Regions from separate parts of the Bacillus tequilensis genome, predicted to be linked through region 2. Evidence: a T-box and tRNA genes for the amino acid it is inferred to sense, from the RefSeq annotation. Region 2 holds a T-box; the other holds one or more tRNA genes.
The links. A T-box is a leader RNA that pairs with one kind of tRNA and senses whether it is charged. The one in region 2 lies ahead of trpS (tryptophan--tRNA ligase), so its partner is inferred to be a tRNA-Trp.

Region 1: it encodes a tRNA-Trp, which carries the amino acid that the T-box ahead of trpS (tryptophan--tRNA ligase) is inferred to sense. The anticodon was not compared.

What each region holds. Positions count from the first base shown of each region.
Region 1 covers NZ_CP048852.1:884,219-888,619, reverse strand. The annotation lists gene G4P54_RS04690 (hypothetical protein) at 1-88, opposite strand, end outside; gene spo0M (sporulation control protein Spo0M) at 226-1,002, shown strand; tRNA gene G4P54_RS04680 (tRNA-Leu) at 1,087-1,168, opposite strand; tRNA gene G4P54_RS04675 (tRNA-Leu) at 1,425-1,513, opposite strand; tRNA gene G4P54_RS04670 (tRNA-Cys) at 1,521-1,591, opposite strand; tRNA gene G4P54_RS04665 (tRNA-Gly) at 1,597-1,671, opposite strand; tRNA gene G4P54_RS04660 (tRNA-Gln) at 1,720-1,791, opposite strand; tRNA gene G4P54_RS04655 (tRNA-His) at 1,801-1,876, opposite strand; tRNA gene G4P54_RS04650 (tRNA-Trp) at 1,901-1,974, opposite strand; tRNA gene G4P54_RS04645 (tRNA-Tyr) at 1,980-2,064, opposite strand; tRNA gene G4P54_RS04640 (tRNA-Thr) at 2,086-2,158, opposite strand; tRNA gene G4P54_RS04635 (tRNA-Phe) at 2,164-2,239, opposite strand; tRNA gene G4P54_RS04630 (tRNA-Asp) at 2,252-2,328, opposite strand; tRNA gene G4P54_RS04625 (tRNA-Met) at 2,388-2,464, opposite strand; tRNA gene G4P54_RS04620 (tRNA-Val) at 2,472-2,547, opposite strand; tRNA gene G4P54_RS04615 (tRNA-Glu) at 2,557-2,628, opposite strand; tRNA gene G4P54_RS04610 (tRNA-Ser) at 2,663-2,754, opposite strand; tRNA gene G4P54_RS04605 (tRNA-Asn) at 2,760-2,834, opposite strand; rRNA gene rrf (5S ribosomal RNA) at 2,844-2,959, opposite strand; rRNA gene G4P54_RS04595 (23S ribosomal RNA) at 3,071-4,401, opposite strand, start outside.
Region 2 covers NZ_CP048852.1:1,143,195-1,147,595, reverse strand. The annotation lists gene G4P54_RS06030 (peptide ABC transporter substrate-binding protein) at 1-1,429, opposite strand, end outside; T-box leader at 1,901-2,114, shown strand; gene trpS (tryptophan--tRNA ligase) at 2,173-3,165, shown strand; gene G4P54_RS06020 (YjbA family protein) at 3,200-3,952, opposite strand; gene appC (oligopeptide ABC transporter permease AppC) at 4,158-4,401, opposite strand, start outside.

The sequences.
Region 1 (4,401 bases), 260 kb from region 2:
TATCCTCCTCTACCGTAATTTGCAGCTCACCGGCCAAAAACATTCTGTGTAATTCATCAGCAACCATACGTTCTTTATCCAATTCAATCCGCTCCTTTGCTTTCCATATTATTCTTAGTCTGTCCGAAAGCGGACAAATAATAGGAAAAAAGTATGAATCAAATGAATCTTTTTTCCTCCTTCTTACGTATATCTGTTGAAAAAAAGAAAAAGGGGAAATCTAACATGTCATTTTTTAAAAAGCTTGCGGCAAGTGCAGGAATCGGTGCCGCAAAAGTAGATACAATTTTAGAGAAAGACGCATACTATCCAGGAGAAGAAGTAAGAGGAACTGTCCATGTCAAAGGCGGGAAAATCTCTCAGGACATCCGCTATATTGATTTACAGCTTAATACACGGTACGTCATTGTAAAAGATGATGAAGAGCACCGGAAATACGCTACAATCCATTCTTTCCGGGTCACTGGTTCATTCACCATCCAGCCTGGAGAAGAGCATCAATTTCCGTTCTCATTCACCCTCCCTCTTGATACACCGATCACTGTAGGGAAAGTAGAGGTCGCCGTGGTGACAGACCTTGATATCCAAGGCGGTATCGATAAATCCGACCATGACCGCATTTTCGTTGAAGCACATCCTTGGATGGAAAGTGTGCTGGAAGCAATCGAAAACCTAGGCTTCCGCCTTAACGAAGCAGACTGTGAACAAGCGCCTTACTTCCGGCGCCGCCTACCGTTCGTTCAAGAATTCGAGTTCGTTCCGACTTCCGGATATTATCGTCAGATGCTTGATGAATTAGAGCTCATTTTCCTTTTAGACGAAGACGGTTTGGAAATCATTTTCGAAGTCGACCGCAGGGCAAGAGGACTGCGAGGATGGCTGGAAGAGATGTATAATGACAGAGAACAGCTCGTACGAGTCCGCTTCAGCCAATCAGAGCTTGAAGATACAGAAGAGCTTGAAGAGGTGCTAGGAGAGATCATAGACCAATACGCTGAGTAAATGAAAAAAAGAGCCTCAACTAGAATGGGCTCTTTTTCTTTGATAAAATAAAAAAACTCGTTTATATAAAACGAGTTTTCAGTATACCGGTGGTCGGGGTCGAACCGACACTCCAGAAGGAACACGATTTTGAGTCGTGCGCGTCTGCCAATTCCGCCACACCGGCAAGTTTTTCGTCGTATCTAACCGACGTCTATAAATATATCATGGTTCTTGTAATATGTCAACGTATTTCAAAAAAGTTTTTTTGGAAATATAAATTAAAGAGTGTTAGAAAGTTCTTTATCATCAATGTGTCATAACTTAGCCAGTTATGATAAATCTAAGCAATAAAAAAATGATCTACTTCAGTAGATCATTAATGTGATTAGTTATAATGACAAAACGCAAACACCAATTTCAACTTATCATGTAAGTAAAATTGGTGCCGAGGGCCGGACTTGAACCGGCACGGTAGTCACCTACCGCAGGATTTTAAGTCCTGTGTGTCTGCCAATTCCACCACCCCGGCAATAAGAAGGCGACACCCGGATTCGAACCGGGGATAAAGGTTTTGCAGACCTCTGCCTTACCACTTGGCTATGCCGCCATAATTGGAGCGGAAGACGGGATTCGAACCCGCGACCCCCACCTTGGCAAGGTGGTGTTCTACCACTGAACTACTTCCGCATCTTAAGGAACTTAATACATAATATGCAGTTAATATAAAAAATGAGACTGGGCTAGCTGGATTCGAACCAACGCATGACGGAGTCAAAGTCCGTTGCCTTACCGCTTGGCTATAGCCCAATGATAATATGGGGCGATTGATGGGAATCGAACCCACGAGTGCCAGAGCCACAATCTGGTGCGTTAACCACTTCGCCACAACCGCCATAATCTCAAGATGTCATAAATTTGGCAGGGGCAGTAGGAATCGAACCCACACCGGAGGTTTTGGAGACCTCTGTTCTACCGTTAAACTATGCCCCTATAAATGGTGGAGGGGGGCAGATTCGAACTGCCGAACCCTGAGGGAGCGGATTTACAGTCCGCCGCGTTTAGCCACTTCGCTACCCCTCCACAATGTTTTTTGAAAAACAGTGCCGGCAAGAGGACTTGAACCCCCAACCTACTGATTACAAGTCAGTTGCTCTACCAATTGAGCTACACCGGCATAAATGGTGGCTCGGGACGGAATCGAACCGCCGACACACGGATTTTCAGTCCGTTGCTCTACCAACTGAGCTACCGAGCCTTATTATTTAAATGGCGGTCCGGACGGGACTCGAACCCGCGACCTCCTGCGTGACAGGCAGGCATTCTAACCAACTGAACTACCGGACCATTTGTATATGTTTTTTTGGTTGCACCCTTCGGGCACTCCTTATTTCATAGATATAATTTGGTTGCGGGGGCAGGATTTGAACCTGCGACCTTCGGGTTATGAGCCCGACGAGCTACCGAACTGCTCCACCCCGCGATGATAATGGTGGAGGATGACGGGCTCGAACCGCCGACCCTCTGCTTGTAAGGCAGATGCTCTCCCAGCTGAGCTAATCCTCCATCATATAATGACCCGTACGGGATTCGAACCCGTGTTACCGCCGTGAAAGGGCGGTGTCTTAACCGCTTGACCAACGGGCCCAGACTTTTAATTGTAATTATGTATAAGTATCAGTGGCGGAGAGCAAGGGATTCGAACCCTTGAGACGGAGTTGACCGCCTACACGATTTCCAATCGTGCTCCTTCGACCACTCGGACAGCTCTCCAATAATGGCTCCGCAGGTAGGATTCGAACCTACGACCGATCGGTTAACAGCCGATAGCTCTACCACTGAGCTACTGCGGAATGAAGTCTGCCTGGCGATGTCCTACTCTCACAGGGGGAAACCCCCGACTACCATCGGCGCTGAAGAGCTTAACTTCCGTGTTCGGTATGGGAACGGGTGTGACCTCTTCGCCATCATCACCAGACAAATTCAGTGACATTTAACATTATACTATGTATCCTTGAGAAAATCAAGTGTTTTTCGAAAAAAACTTATTCTCTCAAAACTAGATAACAGGTGTGACATCATTCAACATGTGGTTAAGTCCTCGATCGATTAGTATCTGTCAGCTCCATGTGTCGCCACACTTCCACCTCAGACCTATCAACCTGATCATCTTTCAGGGATCTTACTTCCTTGCGGAATGGGAAATCTCATCTTGAGGGGGGCTTCATGCTTAGATGCTTTCAGCACTTATCCCGTCCGCACATAGCTACCCAGCGATGCCCTTGGCAGAACAACTGGTACACCAGCGGTGCGTCCATCCCGGTCCTCTCGTACTAAGGACAGCTCCTCTCAAATTTCCTGCGCCCGCGACGGATAGGGACCGAACTGTCTCACGACGTTCTGAACCCAGCTCGCGTACCGCTTTAATGGGCGAACAGCCCAACCCTTGGGACCGACTACAGCCCCAGGATGCGATGAGCCGACATCGAGGTGCCAAACCTCCCCGTCGATGTGGACTCTTGGGGGAGATAAGCCTGTTATCCCCGGGGTAGCTTTTATCCGTTGAGCGATGGCCCTTCCATGCGGAACCACCGGATCACTAAGCCCGACTTTCGTCCCTGCTCGACTTGTAGGTCTCGCAGTCAAGCTCCCTTGTGCCTTTACACTCTGCGAATGATTTCCAACCATTCTGAGGGAACCTTTGGGCGCCTCCGTTACCTTTTAGGAGGCGACCGCCCCAGTCAAACTGCCCACCTGACACTGTCTCCCCGCCCGATAAGGGCGGCGGGTTAGAAGGTCAATACAGCCAGGGTAGTATCCCACCGATGCCTCCACCGAAGCTGGCGCTCCGGTTTCCAAGGCTCCTACCTATCCTGTACAAGCTGTACCAACATTCAATATCAGGCTGCAGTAAAGCTCCACGGGGTCTTTCCGTCCTGTCGCGGGTAACCTGCATCTTCACAGGTACTATAATTTCACCGAGTCTCTCGTTGAGACAGTGCCCAGATCGTTGCGCCTTTCGTGCGGGTCGGAACTTACCCGACAAGGAATTTCGCTACCTTAGGACCGTTATAGTTACGGCCGCCGTTTACTGGGGCTTCAATTCGCACCTTCGCTTACGCTAAGCGCTCCTCTTAACCTTCCAGCACCGGGCAGGCGTCAGCCCCTATACTTCGCCTTGCGGCTTCGCAGAGACCTGTGTTTTTGCTAAACAGTCGCCTGGGCCTATTCACTGCGGCTCTCTCGGGCTTGCACCCTAACAGAGCACCCCTTCTCCCGAAGTTACGGGGTCATTTTGCCGAGTTCCTTAACGAGAGTTCTCTCGATCACCTTAGGATTCTCTCCTCGCCTACCTGTGTCGGTTTGCGGTACGGGCACCTCTCACCTCGCTAGAGGCTTTTCTTGGCAGTGTGGAATCAG
Region 2 (4,401 bases):
CCGCGTTTTCCCAGCCAGTATCATTATTTCCTCCGTCTTTATCCTTGAACAATTCAAGGAAGGTGATCGGATCATTATAGTCGGCAAGCCAGCCCATACGCCCGATTTGATAGTCTAGGCTGTGAAGTTTGTCGATATAGACGTTCCATTCGGAATTATCAAGCTCAACATTTACACCAAGGTCTTTTTTCCACATTTCCTGAACAGCTTGAGCAAGTTTCGCATGCGCATCATCCGTATTATAAGACAATTTAATTGTCGGCAGGTCGGAAGCTTTGCTCAGGCCTAACTCCTTAAGACCTTTTTTCAAATATTCTTTCGCGGTTTTCACGTCGTTATCGTCGAAATAACCTTTTTTATTATCTTCAAATCCCTTCATTGACGGTGGAACTGCGGCCATAGCCGGAATTTGTTCGCCCTGCGTCACGTTTTTCACGATCGATTGACGATTGATTGAATAGGCCAGCGCTTTACGAATGTTTACATTATTCAATGGCTTTGCCGTCGTATTAAATTTGTACCAGTAAACACCAGCAATCGCTTCAACGTGTAACGAATCATCTTTCTTCAGAGTTGGCAGCGATTCAGTCGGAAGCTGGCCAAGCGGCATCCCTGCCCAATCAAGTTCACCAGCTTGGAATTTCTTAAGCTCAGTATTGTTATTGTTGATCATGACCATTTTGATGTTTTTCAGCTTAACCTTGTCTTTATCCCAATATTGATCATTTTTTTCAAGAGAAATAGATCCGCTGTGTTTCCAAGATGTCATTTTAAATGGTCCGTTGGAGACGTAATCTTCGCCCGCATTGGTATACCATTTTCCATTTTTCTCAGCAACCTTTTTGTTGACCGGCATATAAGTATAGAACGCAGTCAATTGAGTGAAAAACGGTGTCGGATGATTCAATTCAACTTTTAACGTCTTATCGTTCACCGCTTTTACAGCTACGTCATCCAAGCTTCCTTTTCCTGTGTTTGCAGCTTCCGCGCCTTTGATGTAATAAAGCTCATAAGCATACTGCGACTCATTAACAGGATCAAGAGCCCATTTCCAAGCATATTCAAAGTCTTGTGCTGTTACAGGGTCGCCGTTTGACCATTTTGCGCCATCACGAATTGTAAATGTATATGTCTTTCCATCTTTGCTCGTTTCAATTTTAGAAGCTGCGCCTTCTTCAGGCTCACCATCTGCATTAATGCGTGTCAATCCTTCAAAAGTCTGACGGATAACACCCCCTGATACTGAATCTTTTGCTAATCCCGGATGTAAAGAATATGGCTCAGTTTTAATATTAATGTTAAGTGTCGTCTTTCCTTTACTGTCCTTTTTCCCTTCACCGTTTGATCCGCCGTTGCCGCCAAAGCCGCACGCGCTCAGCACGAGAGTGAAAATGAGTATCAACGTGACAATCGACCAACGTTTTTTCATATTCGCAAACCCCCTAATCATAATTTTTCAGCTCCTTACGGCTAAACACTCAGAAATATCAGACAAATGAACCTAAGTTTCCGAAACTTTTATTCTGTTCCGTCTTTTCTGATTATTTTTGTAAAAAAGCTGTAACACTAGAGTGAACAAGTTCATTATAATGAAACAAATAATTTATTGCAATATTATTTTATCAATTTAAAATATTTGAACTTCGTTAGTTTTTCTTCCACGAACGTAATATCCTTCTATCGATTAAAGCATAAATTGATTAAAAACTATTTTAGGAGTTTTGTATCCATATTGCTTTTTACATATAATATATTGCTGTTATCACGCTGATATCAGTTATCATTTAAGGATTTTTCAGCGCCTGTGTTATGTATATCATTACAATATTACCGGGAAAAAGAATGTTTTTTGATGATGACAATTGGTTATAATTGATTTATAATGAAGCAATCAAAAGAAAAGCCTGCTATGAAAAAGAGTAGTACACATTTCACCCGTTTGAAGAGAGTCTGCGGTGCTGGGAGCAGATAACGGGCAATGCGGAATGGACTTTGGAGCAGCTGACCGAAACCGAAAAAGTAGGCTCAGCCGGAGCAGTCTCCGTTACAAACGTCAGAGTGATTCCATTTTAATGGAATAATCAGGGTGGTACCACGGTTCATTCGTCCCTTTTTTACAGGGGAAGAATGAGCCTTTTTTATTATGTTTTAAGAAATGAGGTTGATGTTTACATGAAACAAACGATTTTTTCAGGCATTCAGCCAAGCGGCTCCGTTACGCTCGGCAACTATATCGGTGCGATGAAGCAGTTTGTCGAACTGCAGCATGATTATAACAGCTATTTTTGCATTGTGGATCAGCATGCGATAACCGTTCCTCAAGACCGGCTTCAGCTAAGAAAGAATATCCGCAGTCTGGCGGCGCTTTACCTAGCTGTAGGACTTGATCCGGAAAAAGCGACATTGTTTATTCAGTCAGAGGTTCCCGCCCATGCGCAGGCCGGATGGATGATGCAGTGTGTCGCGTATATCGGCGAGCTTGAACGGATGACTCAATTTAAAGACAAGTCCAAAGGCAATGAAGCTGTCGTCTCCGGCCTGTTAACGTACCCGCCGCTGATGGCCGCTGATATTCTGCTGTATGGAACAGACCTTGTGCCTGTTGGTGAGGATCAAAAGCAGCACCTTGAGCTGACGCGGAATCTCGCCGAACGCTTCAACAAAAAATATAACGACATCTTTACAGTTCCAGAAGTGAAAATTCCAAAAGTCGGCGCACGCATCATGTCTCTGAATGATCCATTGAAGAAAATGAGCAAATCAGATCCAAACCAGAAATCTTATATTACGTTGCTTGATGAACCGAAGCTCCTTGAAAAGAAGATCAAAAGCGCTGTGACAGATTCTGAAGGCATAGTGAAATTTGATAAAGAAAACAAACCGGGCGTTTCCAATCTTCTTACGATTTATTCAATCCTCGGCAATACGACAATTGAAGAGCTTGAAGCAAAGTACGAAGGAAAAGGCTACGGCGAGTTTAAAGGTGATTTGGCAGAAGTCGTGGTGAACGCATTAAAACCGATCCAAGAACGCTATCATGAACTGATTGAATCTGATGAATTAGACCGGATTCTTGATGAAGGCGCGGAACGGGCAAACCGGACAGCAAACAAAATGCTGAAAAAAATGGAGAATGCCATGGGTCTTGGCCGAAAAAGACGCTGATCAAAAAAACCGCTCTTTAGCAAGAGCGGTTTTTTCAGTTTACCTTTGATTCGTTTTCTATTTCCCACAGCTTTTCAAAGAAAGGCTGCCCTTTTATCAGGTTTTCGCAAAAAGCCAGATGCTTGTCCGACCAGCCTTCAATTGTTTCGTTATACAGCATGTCCCAAATCTCTTCAAAGCTCATCCGCTTGATTTGTTCATACATATGCGGGTTCCACTCTGTGTACCAGTAGCCAATTTCAGCGCGGTTTTTCAGCCCTTTTAATTGGTCAAGCGCCATAAACATCAGCTGCTTGATTTGCCGTTCTTTTCTTGTCAGTCCTCTGACGTGTTCCGGAGCTAATGATAAAATGTGATATTCTTTTGAGGATTCCAGCTTCTTTGGCTCAAATTCATAAGTTTCAGGCTCTACATCTTTTACCATTTCATAAACGAGCTGCTCCTGTCTTGGAATCAGACGGCTTTTTCTGACAGGGATTGTGTAGCCGATTGTGTCGACAGCCAAAATGCCGATTCCGTCTGTTACGACAAAACAATACTCAAGCTTAGTCCGCTCGTGATTTTTTCGAATGTACGATTTTTGATGTACGTCTTCAAGCAAACCTTTCGGAAGCTCAGACAGATCGTTTTCTATGTAATGAAACAGCACTGACGGCACCCTTAACAGCGGCACCTGATCCAAAAGCTCAACCGTATCTTCCTTGCGCCATTCATGAAAGTGACATACATTGTAGCCATTTTCTTCCCCTTCAAACCAATTGACCCACACATCATGAAGAAATAACATCTCTAACCCCTCACTTTTATAAAAACTGTTGTCCACAGTATAGGCAAGGGACAGAGAAATTATTCCAAGGAGATTGAGGAAATCTGGAATTGCTGGATTTATATAAGAATCACAAAAAGCAGATCTCTTTGTATATTTTCTGACAAAAGGAGATCTGCTTTTCTTCTGTTTTTGTTATATTTTATAACAAATATTATTTTCATTTTTATTTAATATTCTTCGGATCAAGTGCATCCCTTAGGCCGTCACCGACAAAGTTGAAGCATAGAACGGTTATTAAAATTAATAGCCCGGGAAATAATGGGTACCACCATGCTTGAATCATTACTGTGAAATTCTGCGCATCTTGGAGCATGTTTCCCCAGCTTGCGATTGGCGGCTGAATTCCGAAGCCCAAGTAGCTTAACGCTGATTCAGCGAGAATGACAGATCCTACTTTGAGCGTCGCC